DNA from 2 places in the Pseudarthrobacter sp. S3 genome. Region 2 is predicted to be linked to the other one. Evidence: riboswitches for the same ligand, from Rfam matches in the RefSeq annotation. Region 2 holds a riboswitch; the other holds the start of a gene.
The links. Region 2 has a riboswitch for cyclic di-AMP ahead of ACQCSV_RS04760 (C40 family peptidase). Riboswitches for the same ligand answer to the same signal wherever they lie in the genome.

Region 1: another riboswitch for cyclic di-AMP. It lies ahead of ACQCSV_RS04175 (hypothetical protein); the one in region 2 lies ahead of ACQCSV_RS04760 (C40 family peptidase).

What each region holds. Positions count from the first base shown of each region.
Region 1 covers NZ_CP189583.1:835,732-850,994, reverse strand. Annotated here, with positions in the region: gene ACQCSV_RS04205 (EamA family transporter) at 1-356, opposite strand, end outside; gene ACQCSV_RS04200 (LysR family transcriptional regulator) at 429-1,382, shown strand; gene ACQCSV_RS04195 (histidine phosphatase family protein) at 1,350-1,877, opposite strand; gene ACQCSV_RS04190 (winged helix-turn-helix domain-containing protein) at 1,971-2,837, opposite strand; gene ACQCSV_RS04185 (response regulator transcription factor) at 3,461-4,201, shown strand; gene ACQCSV_RS04180 (HAMP domain-containing sensor histidine kinase) at 4,205-5,758, shown strand; cyclic di-AMP (ydaO/yuaA leader) riboswitch at 5,859-6,011, shown strand; gene ACQCSV_RS04175 (hypothetical protein) at 6,017-6,799, shown strand; gene ACQCSV_RS04170 (HAD-IA family hydrolase) at 6,884-7,600, opposite strand; partial or broken gene ACQCSV_RS04165 (VOC family protein) at 7,631-7,901, opposite strand; gene upp (uracil phosphoribosyltransferase) at 7,961-8,596, opposite strand; gene ACQCSV_RS04155 (phosphatase PAP2 family protein) at 8,639-9,331, opposite strand; gene tadA (tRNA adenosine(34) deaminase TadA) at 9,462-9,968, shown strand; gene ACQCSV_RS04145 (DNA glycosylase AlkZ-like family protein) at 10,068-11,240, opposite strand; gene ACQCSV_RS04140 (glycosyltransferase) at 11,244-12,458, opposite strand; gene ACQCSV_RS04135 (6-pyruvoyl trahydropterin synthase family protein) at 12,463-12,858, opposite strand; gene ACQCSV_RS04130 (zinc-dependent alcohol dehydrogenase) at 12,846-13,922, opposite strand; gene ACQCSV_RS04125 (DUF222 domain-containing protein) at 14,229-15,263, opposite strand, start outside.
Region 2 covers NZ_CP189583.1:973,162-988,424, reverse strand. Annotated here, with positions in the region: gene ACQCSV_RS04815 (ABC transporter ATP-binding protein) at 1-1,418, opposite strand, end outside; gene ACQCSV_RS04810 (ABC-F family ATP-binding cassette domain-containing protein) at 1,415-3,079, opposite strand; gene ACQCSV_RS04805 (hypothetical protein) at 3,328-4,083, shown strand; gene ACQCSV_RS04800 (hypothetical protein) at 4,080-4,817, shown strand; gene ACQCSV_RS04795 (glycoside hydrolase family 38 C-terminal domain-containing protein) at 5,088-8,123, opposite strand; gene fdhD (formate dehydrogenase accessory sulfurtransferase FdhD) at 8,262-9,197, opposite strand; gene ACQCSV_RS04785 (molybdopterin molybdotransferase MoeA) at 9,324-10,715, opposite strand; gene ACQCSV_RS04780 (DUF6457 domain-containing protein) at 10,726-11,019, opposite strand; gene mobA (molybdenum cofactor guanylyltransferase) at 11,016-11,738, opposite strand; gene ACQCSV_RS04770 (HNH endonuclease) at 11,801-12,301, opposite strand; gene ACQCSV_RS04765 (NlpC/P60 family protein) at 12,539-13,285, opposite strand; gene ACQCSV_RS04760 (C40 family peptidase) at 13,457-14,149, opposite strand; cyclic di-AMP (ydaO/yuaA leader) riboswitch at 14,220-14,382, opposite strand; gene ACQCSV_RS04755 (M23 family metallopeptidase) at 14,531-15,263, opposite strand, start outside.

The sequences.
Region 1 (15,263 bases), 140 kb from region 2:
CTCCGGCTGGGCCGCTCGCGCAGTAACCCGGCAGCCAGAAGCACCGTGAGCAGCACCTGCGCCTGGAGGACCAGGGAGGCCAGCCCTGCCGGCATGCCCAGCGCCATGGCCAGGTAGAGGAGGCCGAACTGGCCCGCGCTCATAAAGGCGCCGACGCCGATGATCGCCTTCCAGCTGACGTCCGGCTTCCTGATGAAGAAAATCCAGGGGAAGACCACGAGGAGGAACCGCAGGGCCACAAACAGCAGCGGCGGAACCTCACCGCCGTTCGCATGAAGGCCGACGTCGATGGCCACGAAGTTCAGGCCCCAAAGGACGGCGACGAGGGCGGCGAGGAGGGAGTGGCGGAGGTTCACGGTCCCACTCTCGCAGAAGGGCAGATGAAGCACCAGCGTTGAATTTTGCCTCACATCATGTACGTTTGCTTCATGATTGAGATCGGCTCGCTCCGGGCATTGGCTGCGATTGAACAACACGGTTCGGTCATAGCGGCCTCGGAGGTAATGGGCTTCAGTCCTTCGGCCGTCTCCCAGCAGATCAAAAAGCTGGAGAAGCAGACCGGGTTCCCCGTCCTGGAGCGCCGCGGCCGCGGCGTGCTGCTGACCGAGCGCGGGCTCACCCTGGCAGCCTACGGCCGGCGCATCCTGTCGGAGCTCGAGGAGCTGGAATCCACCCTCTTGGCGGATCCGACCAAACCCACAGGCCACCTGAAGGTTGTGTCCTTTTCCACCGCCTGCCGGGGCCTGGTGGGGCCGTTGCTGGGACGGCTGGCTTCATCCGGAGCAGACCTGGACATCAGCGTGCTGGCGGAGGACCCGCGGGAAGCGGTAGCGCGGGTGGCCAACGGGGAGGCGGATCTGGGTGTGGTCCACAACTGGAACTCTGTCCCGCTGGTGATACCGGAGCACATGGCGCTCGACTGGCTTGGCGAGGACGTTGCGGACGTCCTGGTGCACCGCGACCATGCGCTGGCCGGACGCAGCGAGGTGCAACCGGCCGACCTCGTCGACGAACGGTGGATCAGCACACCGCACGGTGCCATCTGCAACGAGGCCCTGCTGCGGATCTTCGCTGATCGAGGCCGGGTGCCGAACATCCGGGTCTACGATCCTGACTTTGCAACCCACATCGCCCTGGTGGAGCAGGGGGCCGTGGTTGCGCTGGTCCCCCGCCTCGGCCGGCCCGCGCTGCCAGCGGACGTCGTCGCCCTGCCCCTGGTCAACCCCATGCAGGTCAGGCAGGTGGGCATCGTGTACCGCCGGACCATGGCGGCCAGCCCGGGCGTCCAGCACGTCGCCGGACTGCTGCGCGAGGTCGCCGCGACTCCCGGAGCTGCCGGGCCCCTGCGGTCAGTGGCCTCGCGGGACTTTAAACTTGGTTAGCCGTGCGTCCTGCCCGTCCAGCTCGGCCCAGGGCTTTTCCGTTTCCAGCACCGTGAGCGCGCTGGTGGGGTAGCGTGTGGCGGCATCCATGTAGGCGTCGTGGTTTGAGTCGCGTGCGGCCAGGTGCATGGCGAGGTCCTGGACGCCAGGCATGTGCGAGATGAGCATCAGCGTGGTCACAGTGTCAGGCACATGGTTGACCACGGCGAGCATCCGCAGCGCAGAGGCCGCGTAGAGGCCGTCCTCAAGTTTCGGCGTCGGGGCCTTGTCCCCCAGCTCGGAGCACACCCAGGTGCAGGTCTGGCGGGTGCGGAGCGCGCTGGAACACAGGATGAAATCCGGGAGGATACCGTGCTTGACCAGCCACTTGCCGGCCAGCGGCGCCTCGCGGTGGCCCCGTTCCTCCAGCGGCCGCTCATGATCCGCCACGCCTCCGGGCCAGTCAGCCTTGGAATGCCGCATGATCACCAGGCGTTTGATGTGGTGGTCGCTCATCCCCCAAGCCTAGACCCGCAGGACCCACGGCGCCGCCGTCGAGCAACAGGCGCAGAGGGGTCGTGGCGCCTTTTCGCGGTACTGAAGTAAGGACTAGATCGAGTATTCCGGAGCGGCCCAGACAATCACTTCGGGATGCTCGTAGAAGCGGTAGCCCTGGCCGCGGACGGTGCGGACGGTGTTGGCGAGGCGGCCCAGCTTGGAGCGGAGCCGGCGGATGTGGACGTCGATGGTGCGCTCGTTGGGGACTTCCTCGGCGTTGCGCCACAGGCCCTCAAGCAGCTCATCGCGGCCAACCGTGCGGGTACCGTTTTCCACCAGGTAGTTCAGGAGTTCGAATTCCTTGAAGGTCAGGTTCAGGGACTCGCCGTCAAGGTGGACTTCGCGGCGGGCAAGGTCGATCAGGACGCCGGACGGACGCGGGTCCTGGGGCTGCTGAAGCCGGGCAGTCTCGGTGCGCTTCTGTGCATTCACGGTGGGGTCACCAAAGGTGGACCGGACGACGTCGAGCGCGGAACCGGTGGTGCCGGCCGGGGCCACGGCAACGGCGGCGTAGCTTTCGGCGCCGGTCACGAGTGACTGTGCGTAAGTGCGGATTTCCTGGGCAAGCTTGGCAATGGAGGTGCCGGCAGCCGCTGCGGTTTCCTCGTCGATGCCCATGTAGAGGACAAATCCACGGGCAACGGTGTCGTTGGCGACCGGCCGCACGGCGTTTGGACCAGCGATAAGCGGGGTGGGCGCGGTCAGCGGCGCGGCTTCGGCAGGCTGGACAGCGCGGAGCTGGCCGTAGGAATTTGGATTGTAGCCTTGCGGTGCGTAGCCGGGGGCAGGAAAGCTGGCGCCGGGGGCTGCCGGGACGAATGCCGGCCGGGCGCCGAAGCCCTGGCGGAGGCCGGAGGCCTGGCCCGCCTTGCCTGCGTTACGGACGGAGATATGGACGTATCCGGATGCAACTGACATGAATGCTTACCTCAATGTGAATGGCCGTCATCGCGGCTCGAATGCTGAATTTCCCCGCAATGAGATCTGGGGAGGGCGCCCTACGCTGGGCTTGGGGGCGCTGGGCTTGGGGGCGAATGCCTAGGAACTCCGTGGGGTCTGAAGGTCAGGCGTGCATTCGACAACAGCGCATGTCGGCAGCAGCGGATGTGCTGGACCAATATTCTGCGGCTGCAGGTGCTGTTGAGTTCTTGTTCACAATTCAAAGTGTGCAACGTAACAATGAGAACTTGCAAGTAACAATGGGTGCGTTGTTCCGCATAGTGAGACACAATGCGGATTTGTGTCATGGATCACCATTCTGATATGACGACAAAATAGCGGTTGTTGTCCGTCGAAGGTGTGCAAATAGCCCATTTTTGCGAACAATATTCGTCCATTCGCAGTTTTAAGTCCTTCAAATTCACCGCAGTATGGCTTCCTGAAATTGCTTACTGCCTTTTGCCGCCTGTCCGGCGGAAACGGCTCCAGCCCGTGCATTATCTGCACCCATCTCTGAGCACTCAGCTCGCTAGGCTGGGATTCACAGCGTGCGCACAGGAACCCCATGGCGCGGGCTAACTCAATGATCGGAGAGTTGTCCCATGGCCACTTCGCACTCCATGACCAACAACCTTCCGCGACTGACCCACCCGGACGGCTCCCCCATCCGTGCCCTGGTGGTTGACGATGAACCCAGCCTCTCCGAACTGATGAGCATGGGGCTGCGCATGGCCGGCTGGTCTGTTGCCGTTGCCGCCGATGGCCCCGAGGCCGTGAAGCTCGCCAAGGAGTTCCGCCCGGACGTCCTGGTACTGGACGTGATGCTGCCAGGCTTCGACGGCGTTGAGCTGCTGGGCAGGATCCGCACCTTCGCCCCGGAGGTGCCTGCGCTTTTCCTGACCGCCAAGGACGCCGTCCAGGACAGGATCCTGGGTCTCGCGGCCGGCGGGGACGACTACGTGACCAAGCCGTTCAGCATGGAGGAGGTCCTGCTGCGGCTGCACCGCCTGGTCCAACGGTCCGGCGTTGCGGCGATGGACACAGCCGAACTTGTGGTGGGCGATCTTGTCCTCAACATCGACACCCGCGACGTGACCCGTGCGGGCGATGACCTCCAGCTCACGGCCACCCAGTTCGAACTGCTCCGGTACCTCATGGAGAATCCTAAACGCGTCATCAGCAAGGCCCAGATCCTTGACCGCGTCTGGAATTACGACTTCGGCGGCCAGGCCAACATCGTGGAACTCTACATCTCATATCTGCGAAAGAAAGTGGATGCCGTACATCCGCCCATGATCCACACTGTTCGCGGCGCCGGATACGTCATCAAGCCGGCGGACTAGGCCATGTCCTCACCGCGAGCAACCCCAACACCGGCCCGGAGCTGGCTGAAACCTGACACGTGGCATCTGCGCACGCGACTGATCCTGTTGGCCATGGCACTGCTGGTGGCCATCTGCGGCGCTGTGGGCCTGTTCAGTTACACTTCCATGGACAACTTTCTGACCGGCCAGCTGGATGAACAACTGAGCCAGGCCGCCAAACTCTCGAACGGTCCTGGCCGTCCGGGTTTGGGCGGATTCAACGGCCGGACAGACCCGCTCGACGCCCGCGGGCAGAGCGTGGGAACGCTGAATGCGCGGATTCTGGACGGCCAGATCCCCAGCGGCGGCTTCCTGAACTCGGACACCGCACGCCTGGCGCTCGACCCGGAAGATAAGCAAACCCTGCTGGCGCTGACCCGGACCGGCTTTCCTGTGGACCGTTCGCTGTCCAACGGGGATTACCGGATTGTGGCCGTGGACACCGGCTACGGCGATATCCTGGTCACGGGACTTCCGCTCGCTGCCAAGGAGAGCACGCTGACGTCGCTGGTCTGGACTTTTGTGTTCGTTTCCCTTGGCGGCCTGTCGCTGATCGGGCTGGCAGGAACCGTGCTCATCCGGCGCACCATGAAGCCGTTGGAGCAGCTTTCCGAGGTTGCAACCCGGGTGGCCCGGCTCCCGCTGGATGCGGGCGAGGTGGCACTCGCGGTGCGCGTCCCGCCGTCGAACTCCAACCCCGGAACCGAAGTGGGCAGCGTAGGACACGCCCTCAATCTGATGCTGGATAACGTCGCCAACGCACTCGAGGCGCGGCAGCGGAGCGAGACCAAGGTGCGGCAGTTCGTTGCGGACGCGTCCCACGAACTGCGCACCCCGCTGACCGCCATCCGCGGCTACACGGAGCTGATGCGGATGACCGAGGACTTCACGCCGGACGGCCGGAAATCCCTGGCGCGGGTCCAGAGCCAGTCCGAACGCATGACCACCCTGGTGGAGGACCTGCTCCTGCTGGCCCGGCTCGATGAGGGGCAGCCCCTGAAACTCAGTGAGGTGGACCTCACACAGCTTGTCATCGAAACCGTCAGTGACGAGAAAGTCATAGCCCCGGACCACCGCTGGCGCCTTGAACTGCCTGACGAACCGCTCGCCGTCACCGGTGATGCTTCCCAACTGCGTCAGGTGCTGGTCAACCTGCTCTCGAATGCGCGCAAGCACACGCCGCCCGGGACCACCGTGGTCACCGCCGTTACGAGATCTGCCGATGGCAGCGCAGCGGTGACGGTAACGGACGACGGCGGCGGCATCCCTGCGGAGTTCGTGGACCACATTTTCTCCCGGTTTGCCCGCGCAGACGCGGCCCGCAAGGGCACGGCACCGGCCTCGGGCTCCGGGGCATCGGAGGGCACCAGCGGCCTGGGCCTGTCCATTGTCCAGTCCATCATGGCGGCGCACGGCGGTAGCGTGGCCGTGACATCGCGGGCCGGGCGGACAGAGTTCGCCTTACTCCTCCCAGCCGGTGCGGTGGCGCAACCAGCTGAAGCGCGAGCACAGCAAGGCGACACACCGTCGTCGTGATTCCTGTTACCGAAATGTGACTTAAGCTTCCAGCTCCTGTACCGTCGAACAGGTGCGGATCCCGTTCGGGCCGCATATCCGGATGACGCCAAGCTCTGCCGCTTCCCGGATTCCCGTTTCAGAGGCAGAGGCGGGGGACCCACCGTCCCGGGCACCAAGTGCCCTTTGGGGTTAAGCCAACACGTGATTGTGCCGTGTGGCCGGATGCCCTCATCCGAACCCGACAGCTAACTCCGCAGGTGTGAGAGGCGATCCACCATGTCTGAATTCAAGGTAGAAACACGCCCGCAGGGCGACCCACAGTCCAACCGCCGCCGCAAGCAGACCCGCGTCGGTGCAGCTATGTCCCCACTGTCCAAGGCGGCCCGGATTCCCTCCGTGGGCCAGCGCGTCGCCGTGTTTGCGACGGCGTGCGCCCTCCTGGTGGGCGTCAGCGCCGCAGCACACGCTTCCGAATCCGCGTCGCTTGCAGCCAGCGCGGACCAGTCCGCCGAAGAAGCCAGCGCCCAGTCGAAGCTGAGCTTCGAAGCAGCCCAGATCCAGACCCCGGCCGCCCCGGGAGCTGCACCGGCCGAGATCAACGTCGCGCCCCAGGCTGCCGAACCGGCACCTGCCCCCGCACCTGCCCCGGAGGCCGTCCCGGCGCCGGCTCCCGAGGCCGTCCCGGCGCCGGCTCCCGAGGCCGTCCCGGCGCCGGCTCCCGAGCCTGTCCCGGCACCTGTTGTGGCAGTCAACGACCCCGCAGGAGCCCAGGCCTACGCCGCCGGTCAACTGGAGACCTACGGCTGGTCCGCTGACCAGATGCAGTGCCTGCAGACGCTGTGGACCAAGGAATCCGACTGGACCACCACGGCCACCAACGCCAGCAGCGGCGCGTACGGCATCGTCCAGTCGTTGCCCGCTGAGAAGATGGCGAGCGCTGGCGGGGACTACCTCACCAACTACCGCACGCAGATCAACTGGGGCCTGAACTACATCCAGGAGCGCTACCAGTCACCGTGCGGCGCCCTGAACTTCCACCTGTCGCACAACTGGTACTAGGCCGGCTGAGCGGCGGCGGCGGCCGGCGTCGCTGAGCTGCGCCAGCGGATCACGAAGCTGATCTGCCGGCGTTAAAGGCCGGCGTCAAAGCCGGAAAGAAATGATCTGCCGGCCCGCGGCGTCCGGTTCAACGGAGACTGTCACTGCACCGTAGTCCGGGATGTGGAGCACTCCTGCCGGCAATGCGCCTGTGTTGGGGCCCACGGCCACAGTCCGGATCCCCGCGGCAACACCTGCCGCAATTCCGGCGGGTGCATCCTCGAACACAAGGGCGTCCGCCGGCTGCACGCCCAGCAGCCCGGCTGCCTTCAGGTACCCTTCCGGGTGCGGCTTGCCCCGTGTGACCAGTTCCGCCGTCACGGCCGTGGCTGGCATGGCGAGTCCCGCGGCGTCCATGCGGATGTCTGCAAGGGTCCTGTCCGCTGAGGTCACCAGTGCCACGGCCTCGGCCGGGAGGCTTCGAAGCAGCTCGGCAGCCCCAGGCAACGCGACGATACCGGAAGTCCGCACCCTTTCCACGGCGCCGAGTTCGGCAGTGAGCGCCACAACGTCGGCTCCGGCCGGCGCGAACCGGCGCACCGTATCCGCGGCCTGGATGCCGTGCGAAGTGCGCAGGATTTCGGCGATGTCCAGACCATACTTGGCGGCGAATTCTCCCCATACCTCTTCTACCACTGCCGTGGAGTCCACCAAAGTGCCGTCCATATCGAAAAGGACGGCACGACAGGTCAGTGTTCGTGTGGCGGCAGGTGTTCGTGTGGCGGCAGGTGTTCGTGTGGCGGCAGGTGTGGGGATGTTCATGCTGCCTATTTTGCCTCACACGCCACGGGCTTAGGCGTCACGGCCCGGGATGTACTGCACCGCCCACTTGTTGCCGTCGGGATCCGCAAAGTAGACGAAGTGCCCCCCAGCCCTGCACGTCAATGTCGCTGACCTCCACCCCCTTGCCCTTGAGGTGGTCGTGGGCGGCCTGGATGTCACTGACCACCATCTGCAGGCTTGGCGCCGTGCCTGGAGGGGCGTCATTGAGGCCCTCGCCGAGACAGATGGAGCAGGCGGAACCCGGCGGGGTCAGCTGGACGAAGCGGAGGCCTTCCCTCGGCCACACGTTAACTGCGGCGGCGGGAAAGCGGAAGACCTAAATTCTGGAGCAGCGCATAACTAGCCGGCAATGCCGTACAGGCGGTCGCCGGCGTCGCCGAGCCCCGGAACAATGTAGGACTTCTCGTCGAGCCGTTCGTCGATGGACGCCAGGACGATGGTGACGTTCGCCTCGGCGAGCTCCTCTTCGAGCTTGGCCAGGCCTTCCGGCGCGGCCAGGAGGCAGATACACGTGACGTCTGAGGCGCCGCGCTTGAACAGGAACTTGATGGCTTCGCGCAGGGTTCCGCCGGTGGCAAGCATGGGATCCAGCACAAAGATCTGCCGGTCCGTCAGGTCTTCCGGGAGCCGCTCCGCGTAGGTGATGATGTCCAAAGTTTCCTCGTCGCGGGCCATGCCCAGGAAGCCCACCTCAGCGGTGGGGACCAGTTTGGTCATGCCCTCGAGCATGCCGAGCCCGGCGCGCAGGATGGGAACCACCAGCGGCGTGGGCTTGGTGAAAGCGGTGCCCACGGTGGTGCTGACCGGCGTCTCAATGGTGACCGGCTGGGTGCGGACCTCGCGGGTGGCTTCGTAGGCCAGAAGGGTCACCAACTCTTCCGTCAGCTGCCGGAAGACCGGCGACGGAGTGTTCTTGTCCCGCAGGACGGTGAGTTTATGGGCGACCAGCGGGTGGTCCACAACGAGAGTGCGCATGCGTCAAAACTATCACCCACGCGGGCAGCCTCAGGCCGGGAATCAGCTCGACGGATCATCCCGCAGGACTGGGTGTTCGAACGTCGGCGCCGGGCCCGCGTGCTCGCGTTTCCGCAGCACGTGGAAGAGCCGGTGCGCCAGGATCACGATGCCAACCCAGGCAAGGCCCAGGAACCAGCCGGCCATCACATCCGTGAGCCAGTGGTGGCCCAGGAACACCCTGCTCAGGCCCATGGCGATGATGAAGATCACCCCGGCGGTGATGGCAGTGATGCGCGCCGACAGCATTTCGAACTGCAGGCACATGACGTACACCACGACGCCGATCACCACCGTCGTGTTCAGGGTGTGGCCGCTGGGAAAGGACGGCGAAGTCTCGAAGGGCGGGACCGCTTCGGAGTGGTCCGGGCGGGTACGGCCAACCAAGCGCTTGCCCACAGTGGTAGCCACTGTGGAGACAGCCGCGGCACCGCCCACCAGGATGATCGGACGCCAGGTCCGGCTGAGGAACGTCAGCCAGCCGGTCAGGATGCTGGCCAGGATGGGCATGCCAATGCCCCCGCCGATGTTGGTAAAAGCGGTTACCCCGGCATCCAGTGCCGGGCTCCGCAGGCTCTGGGACAGCTCCAGCGCGGGCAGGTCCAACGACGTCAGTCCCGCGTCGTCCACTACGTTGTCGTAAACCTCAGCACCCAGCAGTGCCAGGATGACCACCAGCACACCACCCACCAGCATGGTGAGCCACAAGGCGGCATACGGCTTGAACCATTGGCCTACACGGCCCCTGAATGTATCGCCGTCCACGCATTCCTCCTGGCGTCAGTGGGTGTCAAGGATGGATATCCTTCGAAACTATCATTGAGCCATGGCCGCTGCAGGAAAAAACCACCTCGAATGGATGGGTCTTGCCCTGGACGAAGCCCGGCGCGCCCTGGCCACCGATGACGTGCCCATCGGCGCAGTGGTGATAGGGCCCGACGGCGCCGTGCTGGGTACCGGACGGAACCAGCGGGAGGAACTGGGAGACCCCACCGCCCACGCCGAGGTGGTAGCCATCCGTCAGGCCGCGGAAAGGTTGCGTGCCTTGTCCAAGCTCGACGGCGGCACCGGGGATGGCTGGCGGCTTGCGGACTGCACACTGGTGGTGACCCTGGAACCGTGCCCCATGTGCGCCGGCGCGGTGGTGCTGGCCCGGATTCCCCGCGTGGTTTTCGGAGCCTGGGACGAGAAGGCCGGAGCGGCGGGCTCCGTGTTCGATGTCCTCCGCGAGCGCCGGCTCAACCATTGGGTTGAGGTGTACGGCGGCGTCCGGGAAGAGGAGTGCGGAACGGTCCTCAGGGACTTTTTCGCTGCGCACCGCAGCCAGCAGTAACGCGGCTTAGCCGGCGGCATCAAGGGCGTCGATCCTGTCTTGGCGCGAGGCTGGTGAGTCTAGGCTGAAGGAGCGGAAGTCGCCCAGTTCCTCCCGGATCTAGGCCTCTACCTCGCCGATGCGCCGGGATACTGCGGGCGTGGCCCCGCCAAACAGCCAATGGGCGATCCGGGATTCCCCCGGATCGTATTGCCACAGTCCGATGATCCGGCCGCGGTCGAAGATGGGGTGGTCCGGCAGATCAGCCTGCAACGCCAACGTGGACCCCAGGACCTGCTTTCCCTTGTCCTGCTCGGCAAACAGATCCCCCGAGTTCCTGCGGAGCAGGACCAACGAGTCAGTGCCGGCCAGCAGCTGAATCTGTTCCTCGGCCGGCGCCTCGAACGACGCAAGCCGTCCGACGTCGTCGGGCAGCACCCATAGCACCTCGCCCTTGGCGGTGGGAATTTCCACCGCCCCGGTGGCGGCCAACGCAGCCTTGGTATGGGCCAGGGTGAACCCGGTGAACCATTGCGACTGCTTGACCGTGGCACCGCCAGTCCAGCCGAGATAGCGCTGCAGCAGGAGGCTGCGGGCGGCGTCGTCGTCCATGGCGGTGCGCGCCAGACCCCACAGTGTGTAGGTGTAGCGCTGCTGATCCAGCCGGCCGTTGGCGGGTACGCGCCGGATCCGGCCGTCCGCTTGGAGGAGGCCCAAGGCCGTGGGCAACGTGGTGGCGGCGCCTTTCTTTTTGCCCTCCTCGCCGAGGTTCCGGACCGAGGCGCCCAGCAGGTCCTTGAGCTGTTTGGGGTCCAGCGGGCTGCCGGACTCGGCCAGGGCGTGGAGGATTTCCTCCTCCAGGAGCGTGATCTCGCCACGCTCAACGCCCATTCTTGCCAGCACACGGAACGGCGCCACGGCGGCGTCCCGGCCGATCTGGAGGCCCCACGCAAAGTCATCCCGACCCAGCACATAGGTGCAGCCGCGGGCGGTGGGCAGCTCATGGATTTTCAGCGCCAGGACGTCGGCATCCGCCTGCGCGCGGCTGGTGCCGGCGCGGGCAAAGAGCGTGAGGTAGGGGTTGGCTCCGCCGACGGAACGGGCCCAGCCGGCCCTGCTATACACGTCGGCGGCGTCCGCGCCCAGCAGTGTGCCATCGAGGCCCTGCTTGTGCCAGGCCCAAGCCCTGAGGAGCTCTGGAGTGAGCACCTGCGGATCCGGGGCATCGTGGCTTACTGCCGGAGGGATCGCCGGTGGGATCAAGACGGTGGCGGAGCTTGGGAGCGTGGTCATGGCTTATTGTCCACCGGCCGTCCCCGTGGCGATAGGCTTCCCTTCGGCAGTCACTGCTTCAGCAGATCCACCGAGGATTTCAAGGACGTTCCGGGCCGTGGAGTCCCAGCCGGGCAGCCGTTCCCGTGCAGCGAGGGCAGCCGCACGCCAGGCAGCGCGGAGACATTCGTCCACCAACCACTGCCGGATCACTGAACCGAGCACGTCCGCGTGGTGGTCTTCAGGTCCATTGCCACGAGGTGCGTCGCCTTCGGATCCGGCGAGTCCGACGGCGGCACCTGGCACCGCATATATCCCGCCATCACGTTCACCACCACGCTCGCCGTCCGGTCTTCCCGCGAGCCTGCCGCCAAGTCTCGCGGCCAGTCCCAACGCGTCCACGGCGCCGGTTCCCTCCCGCACAATGACAGGGATGCCGTGGGCCAGCGCTTCCGTCACCACAAGCCCAAAGGCTTCGGCCCGGGACACAAGAATGCTCAGGTCTGTCCGGTTCCATTCGTCCGCCAGTGCGGTCCCGGCGAGCTGGCCTGTCACGCGCACCCTGTCCTCCATTCCAGAGGAGGCAATGGCCGCCCGGACCTGTGCCGCATAGGCGGGATCGGCGTCGTCGGTTCCGATCAGGGACGCTGTCCAGGCGAGGTCCTGGAGCCTGGCCAGCGCCGCCACAATCAGCAACTGGTCCTTGTTGGGCAGCAGCGCTGCCACCGCAACGATGTGTGGCGGCGCCGAACCCGGCGCCACCGGTGCGGGGTCCGTCCCGGGCAGGGCAACCCGGCTGGCGGGGAGCCGGTGCTTTTCCGACGCCGAGGCGGCGGCGGACGAACTCGTGCAGATCACTCCGGTAGCCGCCCGGAGCGCGCGCCCTTCGCCGTCGGGGTGGCTGGGCGAGGGCATGTGCTGCAGGACCCAGGTGTGTTGTCCGGCAGCCGCGGCATACTCCAGTTCGTCGGGGGCGCCGCACGCAACCAGTCCGTCTACGAGCGTGACCGTTTCCGGAGTGACGTTTGCCTGCCGCGCGTCCACCTTTGGGTCCCAGGCGCCCAGCAGGCCGCCCAGCCGCCGTCGTTCCGTGGCGCTGGCCTCCGGCCAGCAACCCTCCACCGTCAGGGTCTCCACAGGAACGCCCAGCGTTCTCAGTCCGTGGGTGAGCCGCGCGTTGTAGATATTGCCGCCGGAGTTGTGGCGGATATTGGCGGGGACCAGGAACCTGACCAGCATGGGATCAGGCGGACAGATCGTATACGTAAGTTGCCCAGGCGTCCGGATTTTCGCGCAGCGTGACGTCGATTCCCGCGAGCCCGCGGCCGTCGTCGTCATCCCTGAGCTTGGCTGCGACGGCGTGGGCGATGTATTCCGCGAGTGCCTCGGTGGTGCTAAGCCTGCCCACGAAGTCCGGATGTTCGTCCAGGTTTTTGTAGTTGAGGCCGGACAGCACGTCCTCGATTATGCCGCCCGCAGCCCCGATGTCCAGGACGATCGAGTCCGGATTCAGCGCACGACGGCGGAATGTCACCTCCGCCACGAACGTCGCCCCGTGGAGGGCCTGGGCCGGGCCGAATACCTCCCGCGGGAGGCTGTGGGCGATCATAAAGTGGCGTCGGACGGTCAGGCTGAACACTGGCTACTTCCTGTCTTTGGGGCCGGTTTTGCCGGGCTGTCGTGCCCGGGGTTGTACGCTCCAAGGCTGTCAGCGTTGGGGTATTCGATCACATGGCACAGGGCTTCCAGCTTGCCATCGGCGAGATCCTGCACTACTGCCGGCAGGTCCGTGAACGGAGAGGCGCCGGTAAGGAAGGCATCGAAGACGGGGTCTTTGAGGAGCTCAACAGCCAGTTCCAGGCGCTCGGCCGTGGTCCGGCGGTGGCGCCGCGCATGGGCAACCACTCCCACCTGGCTGGCCCGGATGGAGAGCCTGCGTGCATGAAAGTCCTCTCCCAGCGGCAGCGTGACTTTGCGGTTGGCGTACCAGGACATCTCGATGATCTCCCCCTCATAGCCGGCCAGCTGCAGGCTGCGTTCGAGGCCTTCCTGGGAGGCAGAGCAGTGGAATACGATGTCGCAGTCCGATTTGGCATCATCGGGGTGGGCGAACCCCACGCCCAGCTTGTCCGCCAGGTGCCTACGTTCCGGGTCAAGGTCCACCAGTTGGAGGCGTGCCAGCGGGAACGTGCGCAGGAGTGTGGCCACCATACCGCCCACCAGACCGGCGCCGACGACGGCGATCCGGTCCCCCAGCCTCGGTCCGGCTTCCCAGAGGGCATTGACGGCGGTTTCCACGGTGCCTGTGAGGACGGCGCGGCGGGCCGGGACGCCGTCGGGAATCCTGGTGAGGGCGTCTGTGGAAATGACGTAGCGGTCCTGATGTGGATTGAGGCAGAAGACCTTCTGGCCCGCCCAGTTTCCGGGCCCCTCCTCCACAATGCCCACCGAAAGATACCCGAACTTCACGGGCGACGGGAAGGTGCCCTCTTGGTGCGGCGCGCGCATCTCCTCGGCCACGCGTGGTGGGACGGAGCCGGTGTGGACCACAATTTCCGTGCCCTTGCTGATGCCTGAATACAGCGTGCGGACCAAAGCTTCGCCGGGTCCGGGGGCGTGCAGAGCCTCGTTCCGAAGCTCGCCGTGTTCCGGCCCCGTAGTCCAGTACGCGGTTGCCTGTGCCTCTTTGTCTGAGTTCGCCATCTTGCTTATGAATCTAGTCCGCGGGCGCTCTCCGCGACACCCACTCCGGTCGAGATGACACTTGAAGCCCTTGAAATCGGGGCCGTAACTGTCCGTTCGCACTGTTAATGGGAGGCGGCCCTGTACTGCCCGCCTCAGCCTTGCCAGCCCTAACCCTGCCCGCGTTACAGTCCTGCCACGGCCATAACGCTGCATTCTCTTTGGGGTTGGTGGTCAGACGTTGCTGCGGGCAGTGAGGGAGAAGTCCCAGTTTGGGAAAGGGATCGCCCCCACGGGTTCGCCCGGAATTTCGTCTTCGGGCACTCCTCAATCTGCACGGGGCGCCAGCGCGGACCATTGGCCCGACTGTTGTGGTGGCCAGTGTGGTGGTTCCCAGTCGGGGTGTTCGCTGGTGTAGTGGCGTCCGGTGGGTGAGATCCAGCCGGGTGGCTCGTTCTTGTTGGCTGCGGTGGGTTTCCAGGCTGTGGTGTGGCGGAGTCGGTGGTGTTTGTGGCAGGGCTGACCGAGATTGCTGATGCCGGTGGTGCCGCCGTGGGACCAGGGGAGGATGTGGTCGGCTTCGTTGTCGACGGAGTGGTTGCTGCAGCCGGGAAACGGGCATTTGCCGTCCCGCAGCCGTAGCCATTGGCGTTGCGCTTTCGTGAGCCGGTAGCTGGTCCGCCCGATCTCCAGCGGAGCACCGTCCCGCGGATCGATCAGGACCCGGTGAAAGGACTCCGCACCTTCCGCCACGAGTTGGCGGGCCATGGACGGTGGGATCGGTCCGTATCCGTCGAGCATGGCCGGTTCATCCGTGAGGCCCAACAGCGCAAACACCGGCACGGTGATCAACACCTGTGCCCGCGGCGAGGGAACACCGCCGCTCACGGCGATGCCCCCGGTCTCTTGGTGGCTCGTTTCACCGGTCGCGCTGCCGCTGTTTTCCCTACCCTCATCACCGGTTCCGGCCCCGGCGCTGGCGCTGGCGTTGGTCAGGAGCCAGGTCGCGACGGAGTCTGCGCGGAGCTGGCTGAGGGTCCGGCCCTCATGAGGCCCCTGGAGGGCCCGGGCGGCGGCGGTGGTCCGGTCCCAGATCCCCGCGGCCTGATCGGCGGGCAGGTACGCGGAGAGCCAGGCCATCCCGTCACGGTCCGGGGCGTACTCCACCCGCCGGTCCTGGATACCGCGTAGGTGGCGTTGTTCGATGCTGACCGGATGATGGCGTTCCCGCCAGGTGCCGGCCTTGTGCCGGAACCGGCCGGGGATGAGCTCACCGGCGAAGCCACGGGCCGGATTCGCGACGTCCGGGTCCAGGAAATGCGCTTCGAGGGCCGCCGCGGCCGCCCTGTCGAGGTTAGTGGT
Region 2 (15,263 bases):
AACAGGTGCCCGTCCTGGGTGACCATACCCAGGGTGTCCCGCAGGGAATCGAAGGTGGCGTCCCGGACGTCCAGCCCGGTCCCGGGAAGGGTGCCGCCGAGCCGCACAGCGCCGGAATCGACGTCGTACAGCCGGGAAAGCAGCTGCGCGATAGTGGACTTTCCGGCACCCGATGAACCCACCAGGGCAACGGTCTGCCCCGGTTCCACGCGGAAACTGATGCCATGGAGCACCTCTTCGCCGCCGCGGGTGTCCAGCGTGGATACTTCCTCGAGCGAGGCCAGTGAGACCTTGTCCGCGGAGGGGTAGGCGAAGCGGACGTCGTCGAACTCCACCGAAACGTGTCCCGGCGGGATGGCCACGGCGTCGGGCTTCTGTTGGATCAGGGGCTTGAGGTCCAGGATCTCGAAGACCCGCTCGAAGCTGACCAGTGCACTCATGATTTCCACGCGGGCGCTGGACAGGGCGGTGAGCGGGGCGTACAGGCGGGTCAGCAGCAGTGCCAGCACCACGACGTCGCCCGCGGCGAGCTGCCCGCCAATGGCCAGCCAGCCCCCCAGCCCGTAGACCAGCGCCAAGGCGAGCGCGGAGACCAGCGTCAGCGCGGTGACGAAGGTGAACTGCAGCATGGCGGTGCGGACGCCGATGTCCCGGACGCGGCCGGCCCGGAGAGCGAACTCGCGGGATTCCTCATCCGGCCGGCCGAAGAGCTTCACCAGCGTGGCGCCCGGAGCGGAGAACCGCTCGGTCATCTGGGTGCCCATGGCTGCGTTGTGGTCTGCGGCCTCACGGCGCAGGTCCGCGAGCCGGGAGCCCATCCGGCGGGCGGGGATGAGGAAGATCGGCAGCAAGATCATGGCGAGCACCGTGACCTGCCAGGAGGTCCCGAGCATCACGATCAGCGTCAGGATCAGGGCCACCACGTTGCTGACCACACCGGAAAGGGTTCCCGCGAAGGCGGATTGGGCGCCGATGACGTCGTTGTTCAGCCGGCTGACCAGGGCCCCGGTGCGGGTACGGGTGAAGAACGCAATGGGCATCTTCTGCACATGGTCAAAGACCCGGGTGCGCAGGTCCACGATCACGCCTTCGCCGATGTTGGAGGACAGCCAGCGGCTGACGAGTCCCACCCCTGCTTCGGCTACGGCCACCACGGCGATCAGCATCGCCAGCCGGATCACTTCGTCGGTACCCGCCTTGGCCACGATGGTGTCAACCACCTGGCCGGCCAGCACGGGCGTGGCGACAGCCAGGAACGCCATCACAATGGACAGCGCCACAAACGCGATCAGTTTTGTCCGGTGGGGGCGGGCGAAACCCAGCACCCGCTTCAGCGTTGCCTTGGAGAAGGGCCGGGAGCCGTTTTTGGCCCGGGAGATGTTGTATAGGGAGTGCCAGGCAACGCCGTCCATGCTCATCGCTGTTGCTCCGTTGCGTCTGCCATCAGTTCAGTTACCGTTCCGTTGTCCACATTCCACCGTACATCCAGCCGCACGTTCTCCAGCAGCCTCCTGTCGTGCGTCACCAGGAGCAGCGCGCCCTCGTAGCTTTCCAGGGCCTCTTCCAGCTGCTCGATGGCGGGCAGGTCCAGGTGGTTGGTGGGTTCATCCAGGACCAGCAGGTTCACTCCCCGTGCCTGCAGCAACGCCAAGGCGGCGCGGGTGCGTTCCCCCGGCGACAGTGAATCCACCGGGCGTGTGGTGTGGTCCGCCTTCAGCCCGAACTTGGCCAGCAGGGTACGGACCTCCGCCGGCGTCAGGTCCGTGAGCACGGCTTCGACGGCGTCGCCAAGATTGAGATGGCCGGCCAGCAGCCCGCGGGCCTGGTCAATTTCGCCGACGGCTACCGAGGCGCCCATGGCCGCGTTGCCGGCGTCGGGCATCTGCACGCCCAGGAGCAGGCGCAGCAGCGTCGACTTGCCGGCTCCGTTGGGGCCGGTGATCCCGATCCGCTCCCCCGCGTTAAGCTGCAGGTTCACCGGGCCCAGCGTGAAGCTTCCCTGCTTCACGACGGCGTCACGCAAGGTGGCCACCACCGCACTGGAGCGCGGCGCCTGGCCGATGGTGAACTGCAGCTGCCATTCCTTCCGCGGCTCCTCCACCACGTCCAGCCGGGCAATCCGGGATTCCATCTGCCGGACCTTCTGTGCCTGCTTTTCCGATGACTCGGTGCTGGCGGCCCGGCGGATCTTGTCATTGTCCGGGCTCTTCTTCATGGCGTTCCGCACGCCCTGGGAGCTCCATTCGCGCTGGGTCCGGGCACGGGAGACCAGGTCTGCCTTGGTGGAGGCGAACTCCTCGAACTTTTCCCTCGCGTGGCGCCGCGCCACGGCGCGCTCCTCGAGGAAGGCATCGTAGCCGCCGTCGTAGACCGCCACGGAATTCTGCGCCAGGTCCAGTTCCACAATGGTGGTGACGCAGCGGGCCAGGAACTCGCGGTCATGGGAGACCAGCACCACACCGCCGCGCAGGCCCTGGACAAAAGCTTCCAGTTTGGCCAGGCCGGCGAGGTCAAGGTCGTTGGTGGGCTCGTCCAGCAGCACAACATCGAAACGGCTGAGCAGGAGCGCGGCGAGTGCCACGCGGGCGGCCTGGCCGCCGGAGAGCCCGGTCATGGGAGCGTGCGCTCCGGTGTCCAGGCCGAGGTCGGCCAGGACGGGCGGGATGCGTTCGTCGAGGTCTGCCGCGCCGGAGGCCATCCAACGGTCAAAGGCCAGCGAGTAGGCGTCATCGGCTCCCGGTGCGCCGGAACCCAAAGCCTCGGCGGTGGACTCCATCTCCACGGTGGCCTGGGCGCAGCCGGTCCGGCGCGCAATGTAACCTGCCACAGTCTCGCCGGCGACGCGCTCGTGTTCCTGGGGCAGCCAGCCCACAAAGGCATCGGCAGGCGCGAGGCTGACGCTACCGGACTGGGGCTGGTCCACGCCGGCCAGCAGTCGCAGCAGGGTGGATTTGCCGGCGCCGTTGGCGCCCACCACGCCCACCACGTCGCCCGGGGCCACCGTGAGGGAAAGTTTGGCGAACAGTGTCCGGTGGTCATGGCCGCCGGAAAGATCTTTGGCAACAAGGGTTGCAGTCATAGGTTGGTCCATCCTCTCCCGCCGCCCGGCCGGAGGAGCCCGCTTAAATCGGCCCGAAACTGCGGTGAATCCGCAATGTGCCGCCCCGAAAAGTGCCGGGGCACTAAAGAGCCCGCTGGTCCGGACTTGGGGGGTGTACGGACCAACGGGCTCGACCATCAAGCATAGTCGAACCAGCACGCCGCAACAAACCGTCTGCGGGATCAGGCTAAAATTGGAAGCGACCATCCGTTCAGTAGAGAGCCGATATGCCCATTCCTGCCAAGGCGTTCCAGCGCTGGCTGCACGGCATCGCCCCCCACACGAGCACGGCAGACGTCTGCCGCGTGTCCGGCATCAAGCGCACAACACTGGCCCAGCAGCTTGTCCGGGGCAAGGTAGCAGAGACAACTGTGGTCAACATCAGCCGCGCGTATAACGTCAACCCCGTGTCTGCGCTGGCGGCGTTCGATGCCTACAGCCTGCTCACGGACCCGCACCCGCCTACAAGGCCAGAACTGGTCAGCCAGATCTCCACCGCGGACCTCCTGCGGGCAGTTTTGGCGCGTTCAGACGCGGACCCGGGCGGCGCGCCGGCGCCTGCCGAGGCTGCCGAGCCGGCCGGTTCGTCGGCGTTGGAGCCGGCCCCGCACGCCACCTCGGTCAAGAACTGGGTGGAGGCCATCGACGACGGCGAACTGCGGCACCGGGTCTCCGTTGCCACCGGAATCGCCCCGCAGAACTATTCGGCGCAACTGACCGCGAACCGGCTGGCGCCGGAACTGGCGGTTGCCACCTCCCTTGCCGCCGGCGTCGGCCCTGCCAGCGGCCTGGTGGCCACCGGGCTGGTCACGGAGGCGGAGGCAGGCTGGCTTCCCGAAGCCCGGCAGTCCGCGCTCGACAGCCTATCCGACGGCGAACTGACCACGCTGGCAGGTGACCGGCTGCAGACACTCGGCCGCGCCCTCCGCCGGCAGGAACATGACCATGAAAAAACCGAAAAGATCTGGGAGAACCTGGGATGATCGAAATCCTGCAGTGGTCCACGCTGACTGTCTGCGGCCTGGCGGCCATCGCGCGCGTTCCCAGTGCCCTGAGGGGGAAGAACAGGACAGTCTTCTACATCTTTGCCCTGATGACGCTCGCCACCCTGCTCAGCATCCGGGCGCCGTACTTTGCCATCGACCAGGCGCTCGGCGGGGTTAACGCGGCCAATCTGCTGCTCCGCTTTGTCATCTTCGCCGCTATTTTCTTCGTGGGTATCCGCGTCACCCGGGGCTTTGGGGCCGACAGCGCTTACCGGCTGCTCACGGGACGGATCGGGATGGCCGTCCTGGGCCTGATCTCCCTCGCTGTGCTTGTACTGTTTCTCATGATGGATACGGCAGGGTCCTCCGCGGGATTAATCGCCATGTCAGGCCAGAATGCCAGGAACGGTCTACTGGTGGAGTACTACGGTGCAGCAGGCCGTGCCTACCCTGCCTACGTTTCACTGGTCCTGCTGCCGGCCATGGTCCAGGCCTGCCGGAGCAACCTTCCGGCCTTGATCCGGGTGGCGGCATTGCTGCTGGTTCTCGGATCGGTTGCCATTGGCGTGAGTCTGTTGTTCCCGGTGTTCCCACCGGCGCTTGACTCAGTGGAGTTTGTCATCAACTACACCGCCGTCCTGTGCTTTGTCATCGGGCTGGCGCTGATCTGGGTAGCCAAGCTGCGGTCCGGGTTGAATGCGCCTGGGAAAAAGACTTCTACCGGAAAGTAACCCTGCGTGCTTTCACAAAATCATTAGACATGGCACAATCATGAATGTGTGAAGTTGGGTGCCGGTTGTTCACGAACGGGGATAGATTCTGGACGCCGGGCCCGTTGAGTCTTTGCATTCTTTGGGGGGATGAGTGGTGGCGGGCCGTTGGGGACCGCCCCCACTCAGCCGTTTAACGGCCAGTCAGCATTTACTGCCCCGCCTGAGTGCTGACTCACCCCAGGGCTGCCCCGCCCGAGTGCGGCGGAACGGTCGGCATCCATGCCGCACCTACCGCGCGAACCTCAACGTCACCAGCTGGAACGGGCGCAGCAAAAGCTCCACCGACTGCTCTGCCGCGGCAGCGTTGACCCCGGGGGCCTCGATGATCCGCTCCAGCAGGTCCGTGGCCTGAACGGCCGTGACCGGGAAGTTCGCCGTGAGCACGCCGGCGGACCGCTGCCCGAGGGACTCGTAGAGGCGTACCACAACGTCGCCCGAACCGTCCTCGGCAAGCTTGACCGCCTCGATGACCAGGGCCGGGTTGTCCACGGCGAACAGCGGCTCCGCGCCGTGCGTGCCCTTGACCAGCCGGGGCACAAGGTTGGTGCGGTACCCCTCCTCCACGGCTTCGGCGATTCCGGCACCAGGGCGGATGGTCACGGTCAGTTCCTGATGGCCGCGGTCCGACGTCGGGTCCGGGAACTTCGGTGCCCGTAACAGGGAGAGACGCACCGAAGTGGTGGTTCCGCCGTCGGAATTCCGCACGCTCCTGGTGACATCGTGTCCGTAGGTGGCAGCATTGGAAATCGCAACACCGTAGCCGGGCTCGGCCACGTGGATCCAGCGGTGCGCGCAGATCTCGAATTTGGCAGCCTCCCACGAGGTGTTGACGTGGGTGGGGCGGAAGACATGACCGAATTGGGTTTCCGAAGCGGAGCGGTCGGCCCTGACGTCCAACGGGAAGCCCAGTTTCAGCAGCTTCTCGCTCTCCTGCCACTCCACGGCCGTGGTGATGGTGAGGGATCCGCTTCCGGCATCCAGCGTGATCCGTTGGGTGACCGGTGACGAGCCGGCAACCCGGTCCACCACCACAACGGCACTGGTTCCGGCATGCTCCAGCCGGATGGCCTGCGCCGCTGTGAGGGCCGTGACGTTGCGGCGGTAGAACTCATCGATGTCCCAGGCGTCCCACTGGTTGGGCGTGTCCCGGTGCAGTTCCAGCAGATTGCCGCGCGCACCTGGAGCGATGGCTTCGCGTCCCGTGGCGTAGTCGGTCAGGGAGGCAAGCAGGCCATCGGCATCCAGGACCGCCCTGATGATGCCGTTGTCCAGCACATGGCCGCCATTCAGCGCGGTTGCCTGGACCGGCCGGCCGGTCGGCGAAAGCTCTGCGGCCGCCAACGCCGGAACCCCGTTGCGCGCGTGCGGTGCGGCGTTGAGCAGGAAGGTCCGCGATCCCCCGCCGAGGAGCACGGCCGCCGCCTTCCCAATGAGGATTTCCAGGCTGGCGCTGATGGCGGCGTAGTTACGTTCCGCGTCCTGGTGGACCCAGGCTATGGAACTGCCGGGCAGGATGTCGTGGAACTGCTGCAGGAGCACCAGCCGCCATAGCCGCTTCAGCTCTGCTGCCGGGTACTCGAACGAACCGGGGTTGCGGACGGCAGCGGTGGAGCACCAGAGTTCGGCCTCGCGGAGCAGGTGTTCGCTGCGCCGGTTGCCCCGCTTGGTCTGGGCCTGGCTGGTGTACGTGCCGCGGTGAAGCTCCAGGTACATCTCCCCCACCCAGACGGGCAGGGAGGAGTACTCTTCCTCCGCCTGGGTGAAGAAACTCTCGGCGGACCCCACCCTGACTTTGGGCGAGCCTTCGAGGTTCGCGGTGCGGCTGGCGGCCGCCAGCATTTCGCGCGTAGGCCCGCCGCCGCCGTCGCCGTAGCCGAACGGGACAAGCGAGCTGTTGCCGTGCCCGTGGTCGCGGAAGTTCCGCTCGGCGTGCGCCAGTTCGCGTCCACTGAGCTCGGCGTTGTAGGTGTCTACGGGCGGGAAGTGCGTGAACAGCCGGGTGCCGTCGATGCCTTCCCAGTTGAAGGTGTGGTGCGGCATGCGGTTGACCTGGTTCCACGAGATCTTCTGCGTCAGGAACCAGCGGCTGCCCGCCGACTTGACGATCTGAGGCAGTGCCGCGGAATAGCCGAAGGAATCCGGGAGCCAGGCTTCGCGGCATTCGAGGCCGAACTCGTCGAGGAAGAAGTTCTTGCCCTCAATGAATTGCCGTGCCATGGCCTCGCCGCCGGGCATGTTGGTGTCCGACTCGACCCACATGCCGCCCACCGGGACGAACTGACCGGCCTTGACCTTTTCCCGGATCCGGCTGAAAAGCTCAGGGTAGAACTCCTTCATCCAGGCCAGCTGCTGGGCTGACGAGCAGGAGAACACAAAGCCCGGATCCTCATCCATCAGCGCCACCACGTTGGAGAACGTCCGGGCACATTTGCGGATAGTTTCACGCACCGGCCAGAGCCAGGCGGAGTCGATGTGGGCGTGGCCCGTAGCCACCAATTGATGGGCGGACGCATAGGCGGGCCTGGACAGGACTTCCGCCAGGGTTGCCCGCCCGGCTCCGGCGGTGCCCGGGACGTCGTCGGGATCCATCTGGTCCATCATGCGCTCCAGCGCACGGAGGATCTCATGGCGCCGCGGCTGCTCGGTGGAGAGTTCGTGCATGAGCCCGGCGAGGGTCCCGATGTCCTGCTGTAGTTCCCAGACCGTCTGGTTGAGTTCGGCGATGGCGATCCTGCCCAGCCGGTACTGCGGCGCCGTGCCTGATGTTGCCTTATCCCCGTAGGGTGTGGCGGCGAAGGTCCAACCTTGCGCCATGTCCGGGTTGGCGGCCGCCTCAACGTAGAAGTCAACGGACATGCCGCTGCCCAGGAGTTTCAGGGGAATGTACTGGTTCCGGGGCGAAATCGCCTTGATGATGGAGCCATCCGGGCGCCAGGCGATGCCCTCGCACTGGAATCCGGGGGCTTCGTTGATGAAGCCAAGGTCCACCACGATTTCCACCGCGGTGTCCGGTCCGGTGCCCCACGCCTCCGGGACGTCGCCCTGGAGGCGCAGCCACTTGGTGCCCCACGGCTTGCCCCAGGCGGCACCGTGCTCCTGCGGCTCGAAGTGATTCCGCAGTGCATCCAACACGGGCACCGGTTCGCCGGGGGCGTCCCAGCTGCTCAGGTTGAGCGGAACGGTGCGCGCGTAAACGGCGGGATTGATCCGCTCGCGGACAAACCGGTCCAAGCGGACTTCGGTGATCCGGCGGTCGTCATGCAATGTAAACCCTCTTAGGTGCTTGAACTGGAGTATTCGAGTCCGGACCAAAAGCTTCCAATCGATGGATAAAATCTACCGGCTAGTAGCTCAATAGCCAAGCACCACGGTAAATCTCCGCCGAAGGGGCCGGCACCGCTGTTATCCGGGCGCGTTCGCGCCTAATTCGTCCGCGGCCTTCCCGGGAACCGGCTCCGGAACCTGCGCAGGAACGTGCGTGGCGGACAGCGTAATCCTGCCCTGCCCGGCGTAGACATTCAGGCTCGTGCCCCGGCTGAATCCTGCCAGGGTCATGCCGCTGGCCTCCGCCAGCTCCACAGCAAGACTCGACGGCGCACTCACTGCCGCCAGTACGGGAATGCCCGCCAACGCTGCCTTCTGGACGAGTTCAAACGATGCGCGGCCCGAGACCTGCAGGACCAGCCCGGTCAGCGGAAGCAACCGCTCCCGCAGAGCCCAGCCCACCACCTTGTCCACGGCGTTGTGGCGCCCCACATCCTCGCGGAGGCACAAGAGCTGCACGCCGCCGTCGTCCGTTATGCGGAAGAGGCCCGCGGCGTGCACTCCGCCGGTAACGTCAAAAACGTCCTGGGCTTCGCGGAGCCGTCCTGGCAGTGAAGCCAGCACGTGGGCGGGCACGGTCAATGGATCCGCCGCGGGGCTGAAATGGGAGGACTTGCGCACTGCCTCGATCGAGTCCGTGCCGCAGATACCGCAGGAACTTGAGGTGAAGACGTTCCGTCCTTTCGCGGGGAGTTCGACGTCGGGCCGCAGCTGGGCTTCCACCACGTTGAACGTCTGGACGCCGTCTTCGTCCTCGCCGGCGCAGAACCGCAGCGATACCAGCTGCTCGGGAGCCCAGATAATCCCCTCGGACACCAGGAAGCCGGCCACCAGGTCAAAGTCGTCCCCGGGCGTCCGCATGGTCACCGAGAATGACAGCGGACCGAGCCGGATTTCCAGCGGCTCTTCGACGGCGAGGACGTCCTCGCGGTGGCGGACCGGGAACTCGAGGGCATTGGGCGAGCCATCCAAAACATACTTGTGCACCTTGCGGCGCTGCGTCACTCGCCCCATCAGCGAACCGCCAGACTGTCTTGAAGGGCCCCGTGGACTTTCCGGACCTGCCGGCTGGCGCTGTTCATAGGTCCATCATTGCACCACTGGCCGAACTGTGGCGTACGGGATTCCGCAGGACGTCGCCTAGCCAAGCAGGGCACTCCAGTCCACCGGACCGGCGGGCTTCGCAGTGTCCTTGCCAGCTGCCCGGGTGGCTGGTTTCGCGCCGGACCTACTCTTGGTCTTGCTGCCCGGCTGATCGGGCGTGGGCACCGGCGGTCCCCACGGCAAGGCAAACGCCGGGACGGGTTCGCCCAGCTGCACCCCATGCGGCGGAACAACCATCACCCCGTGCGCCGACGCCAGTCCGCGCATCATCCCGGGACCGGTGTGTTTGGCCGGTGACGCCATCCCGTACAAAAGCCGGAACGGCATCAGCCTGGTCCGCCCCGGCTCAGCCTCGATGGTGGTCCCGCACGGGACCTCCTGCACCGGCGGCATGGCGCCGTGGCCCAGCGCGGCCAGCAGCGGTTCGCCCACCGTGGACAGTGCCATCATGGCGGCCAGCGGGTTTCCGGGGAGCCCCAGGACAAAGCGCCCATCGGGGAGTTCGGCCAGGACAGCCGGATGCCCGGGGCGCATGGCGATGCCGTCGATAACCAGCCGCCCGCCCAGTTCCGCAACAGCGCGGCGGAGGTGATCGGTGTCCGAGACGCCCGTACCGCCGGTGGTGATCACGACGTCGGCCGGCAGCGCGGAGGGGTCGGGAACCTCGGGTGGGAGGTCCGCCAGACCGCCCAGCCACTCAGCGTAAGAGTCGCCGATCCGTTCCTGGCCGCCGTCGATGCCGCCAAGCATTTCCACAACGCCAGCGAGCTGCGGACCGAAGGTGTCGCGGACCTGCCCTGGGACCGGCAGCCCCTGGGCTACAACTTCGGAGCCGGTCAGCAGGAGCTTAACCACCGGCTTGCCCCGGACCAGCAGGTCATCGTGCCCGGCCAGGGCCGCGACCGCCAGATGGGCCGGGTTCAGCGTTACGCCGGCCTTGACCAGCACTTCTCCCGCGGCGGCTTCCTCGCCGGCCTTCCTGATGTGCTGGCCGTTCCCGGGCTCGCCGGGACGTGCAGCGCCGCCGGTCATCAGCAGCGGCAGGCCGTCGTCGTCCATAACGAGCACTGCACTTTCGCTGCGCAGGACGGATTTAGCCCCGGGCGGGATCAGCCCGCCGGTGACGATGGGGCTGGCCTGGTGGGGTGCCAGCCGCTGGCCGGTCTCCGCCACGATCCACGGACCGCTGCCGTTGACGGCCCAGCCGTCCATCGCAGATGACGCGTAGTGCGGCATGTCGTGCAACGCCGTAATGTCGCCGGCCAGGACCCTGCCCAGCGCCTGGCCCACGGGAACCCGGCCCGGCGGAATCGGGGTGGCGATATCAAAAGCGGCCTTGCGCGCCTCCTCCCAGGTGTGGGCAAGGTGCTTTGCCGGGGCTGCCTGCTGCTGGGGATTTTCGGATACGTCGCCGGGGGCGGCGGTCACTGAACGGAAGTCATTCGACGGGGGTCCTGGCAGATTCGGCATCATAGTCAGCAGCGAGGGTGCGGGCACGGTCCATGGCGGCGGTCATGGCGGCAGCGTTCGTAGCCTGTCCCGATCCAGCAGCCAGGCCGGCGGCGAATCCGGCAATAAAGGTGGTGAGAGGGGCGGCCGGGCGGACCACTGAGTGTGCCGCCACACCGGCCAGCGACAGAATGGTGTTGACATCGATCTGGACGTCCTCCAGTTCATACGCCTGGAGCAAGGACCTGCACCACTCTTCCAGCGTCTCTTCCTGGCTTTTCACGCGCTGCCTCCCAAATTGTCTGCGGCAGTGTTGCCCCGGAGCCCGCTTAGGGGATCCGAACCGGCCACACCAAGTGCGGCGGCATCGTCCCAGGTGTCCACATCGGCCGTGGAGCCGGCCGGAACGGCGACATGCTGCACGTCCAGACTAGCAAGGAGTGCCCGCACCGACCCATTAATTAATCGTCCTGCGGTTTCCAGTTGGATGACAGATCGTTGTAGCGCGGCTGTGCTATAAAAGCCAACCAGTGGCTGGCTGCGGCCATCCTCCGAGACGGCCAACACGCCGTCCGGTTCCCGGCCCGGGTGCTGACCCTCGGAGCTTTCCGCACCGGGGCCTCGTGCACGCAACGCAGCCTTCAGTACCGCCACCGCCTGCCCCACGTTGGGCATGTCGCAGGCCAGCACCAGCGTCAGCGCGGGGCGGCTGCCGTCCGCAGCAGCCAGGGCCGCCAGCCCGGCCGCAATGGCAGCCGCTGGACCGCTAAACGGCGGTTCCTCGCGGCAGCGCAGAAACCCGGCCGGTACTTTCCAGCCAGGCACTTCCCCAGTGTCCGGACCAACTACGACGGCGGCCCGGGCTCCCCCGGCAGCGGCCACGGAGCGGCGCAACAGGGAGTCGCCGTCGTACGTCAGGCTCTGTTTGGGCACACCACCGAGCCGCGACGAACGGCCGCCGGCGAGGATGACGGCATCGAAGTCGAGGGGGTCAGCGTCCACCCACCCAGCTTAACGGTGCGGGGGCTGGAATACTGTGCGGGGCTGGCACTAGCGGCCGGAATTCAGGCGGCCCGTTCCGGCAACAGGAACGGGTCCCAGGCCGGCGTGGGCTTCTCAAGTTCCTTGATCTGCCAGATAGTGCCATGAGGCGGTTCCGGGACAAACCTGAGCTTCCAGCCCATTTCAGCCGGAGTGTGGTCGCCTTTGGTGTTGTTGCAGCGAAGGCAGGCAGCCACCAGGTTTTCCCAGGAGTCGGCGCCGCCACGTGATTTCGGTTGCACATGGTCAATGGTGTGGGCACCTTTACCGCAGTACGCGCACCGGTGACCGTCCCGCCGCAGGACTCCGCGGCGGCTGACCGCAGTGCCCTGGTTGTATCTCGGGCGGATGTAGCGGTTCAGGAGAATCACGGACGGGCGGCCCAGAATCTCCTGGGGCCCCACCACAGGGTCATCGCCTTCGGCAATAACGCTGGCCTTGCCCGTGAGCACAAGCACCAGCGCCCGGCGGAAGGTGACTACCGCCAGCGGTTCATATCCAGCATTCAGAACGAGAGTGCGCATGCACGTACCTCTTCGTGGCCGCACCCGTCAGGGGCACGAGGGCCGGCTGCCCCCGGCATATCCGGGCTATGGATCGACACCACAAGAGTAAACAAAGAATCCCGGGATCAACTAATTTCGGACGCAGCAGCAGTCACGTGTCGGATCGGGACACGCGTCCGGGTCGCTGCAGCAGCCCTGCCAACAACAAAGGACCCCAGCCGTGAGGCAGGGGTCCTTTGAAGATCGACTTTGGTGCTAGCGCACGCGGATGTAGACCGGTCCTGAACCAACGTTGGCGCTGAACACAACAGTCTGGTTGCCGTTGTAGCCGCCGTGCACGGCTTGTCCGTTACCGGCGTAGACGGCAATGTGGGCAACGCCGGCGCCGCCATCTGCGTAGTACAACAGATCGCCGGGCTGGGCCTCGGCTGCACTAACGGTCGCGCCCAGAGACAGGTAGCCGGCGGGCCAGCCGTGGTAGTTGATACCCACGGCGGCCAGGGCGTTGGTCACCAGCATGGTGCAGTCCTGCGTCACACCCAGCTGGGCGTACGCAGCAGAGAGGATAGCAGCACCCTTGCCGCTGGCAGCTACCGGGGCCGAGGGAGCAGCCGGCGTTGCCGACGCGACCTTGATGGTTGCCGCGGGCTTCGCCGGAGCCGGAGCTTCAATAACCGGCGCGGGAGCCTCAACAGGAGCCGGCGTGGTGGTCACGGCTGGCTTCTCGTACGAGATGGCAATGGTGGAGGCAGCCGAAATGATGGCAGGCGCGGAAACCCCAACTTCGAGGTTCGAAGCGGAAGCAGCTTCACGCTGGACTCCGGAGTCTGCCGCGTTCGCAGCGATACCACTGGTCAGGACAAGACCGGAGGCAGCAGCGATAACCGCAGCTTGGCGGCCCATGCCGCCGGCGTTGTCGCCGACAGCTTTGGCAATGACAGCCAGCGAGTTGGTCTTGGTGACCTCGGCGCGGTGCCGTGCAACAGTTGCACGTGTAGTCATTAATTTCTCTCTTTCGTTTTCCTCAGGACCGCGTGGGCAGCCCAAGGGCTTTGGACGCGCCGGCATCTTGGGGGTACGCCGGCACGCCCCGAACGGGGATTTAGCGAAAAGTTTCCGGCGAAGAATCCATTCCGTCAGCGCAGGGCTGCAGGAACTGCCGGATGGCGGGAACTACGGGGCCAGCGTGAAGAACGCGGACGAGCCCGTGGATGCCACGGAGTGGAGCAGGGTGCCCTGTGACGGGTTAAGTGCGCTGATCATCATGCCGTTGCCGACGTAAATGCCAACGTGGGCGCCGCCATTCTGCATGACCAGGTCACCGGGAGCTGGTGTGGCGGTGGGCCGCATGGCTGTCCAGGCATTGGTGCGGGGAATGCTGATGCCGGCCTGGGCGTAGACCCACTGCGTGAAGCCTGAGCAGTCCCAGCCGTTGGGAGTGGTGCCGCCCCAGACGTAGGGGTGGCCGATACCGGTGTAGGCAATTGCTGCCAGACCCGAAGCGGCGGCGGAGGAGACAGTGTCAGCGAGCTTGGAGGCGTCGGCGAGCTTGGAGGCCGCGACCTCGGTTGCCGCAGCACCCTGAGCCCCGGTTTCGGAGGCCGTGGACTGCGCACGGACCGTCTCAACCTTCGGTGCCGGCGTGGTCTTGATCACGGGGCGCTCGAAGGAAACGGTAGCCGTGGGCGCCGCAGTTACGGCAAGTGCCGTCTGCGCGGAACCGGACTCGGTAGAGGCGGAAACACCGGCGGTGGTATCCGCGGCGTTGGCCGGAAGTCCCATGCTCAGGATCAGACCTGATGCAGCTGCGATAACAGCAGCCTGGCGACCTACGGTCCCGGCGTTGGCACTGACCGCCTTGGACACGGATCCCAAGGGGTTGGTGCGAACCAGTAGTGCGCGGTGGCGCGCAGAATTATGGCGTGAAGACACGAAGGTAGCCTCTCCCAATGCCTGCGAGGTGAGCTGTCGGATTCGGATGGGAGTCACCCGGCCACGCTGCTTCACAGTGGAAGCTTTGCGACTTAACCCCAAGGCCTTCAGATTCGAAGACCAAAATTGGTTCCCCCGCCCCTGCCAGACGATGTCATGCGAACGGACCTTGAGCGGTGGCAGAGCTAGGCAATCCACTCAAGAACGTCAACTTCGGAAAAGTTGACGCGCTTTAGACGTTACAGGAGTTCAGCGCCAATGTCACATTCAGGTCACGGCAGGTCGCGGCGATTCGAGAGTTTGCCATCATTTGATTCAGAGCCAGCCGCTGGGGTCAACGACTTCGCCGTTTACCTGGACCTCGAAGTGGAGGTGGCAGCCCGTGGAGGCGCCCGTGGTGCCGCTGAGGGCAACCACATCGCCGCGGCTGACCGTCTGGCCCATCTTGACGTTGGCGGAGGAGAGGTGGTTGTACGTGGTTTCAAGGCCGTTGCCGTGATCCACCACCACGCGGTTGCCGCCACCGTACTGGTGCCAGCCAACGAAGGTCACGGTGCCGCTGGCAGCAGCCAGGACAGAGGTTCCGCACTGCGCTGCGAAGTCCTGGCCACGGTGGAAGTCGCCGGAGCCGCCGGTGATGGGGCTGACCCGGAATCCGAAGGGAGAGACTGTAGCCAGCTGGGCCAGCGGCGGGCCGAGGCTTCCGGCAGAGGCGGCGCGGGTAATGGATCCCGCGGACTGGGCGCTCAGCAGCTGCTTCAGTTTGCCGTCGGGATCACCTTGGGTTACCACGGACGAGCGGCTGAAATCTATTTGGGCGGCGGCTTCGGCAGTGACTTCAGGCTGCGGAGCCGCGGAAACGGCCGACGCGGCCTGGCCGGGTGAAGGAGTTGCCATCACGGGGCCGGTCACAGGAACCGTCACGGTGAGAGCCAGGCCTGTTGCCGCCAGGGCGATGCCGGCCTTCTGGCCCAGGCCACTGGCAGCGGCGAAGTCCGTCATCTGCCGGAAGGGTCCCCGGCGGCGGCGGGCTTCCCGCTGTGGGTCG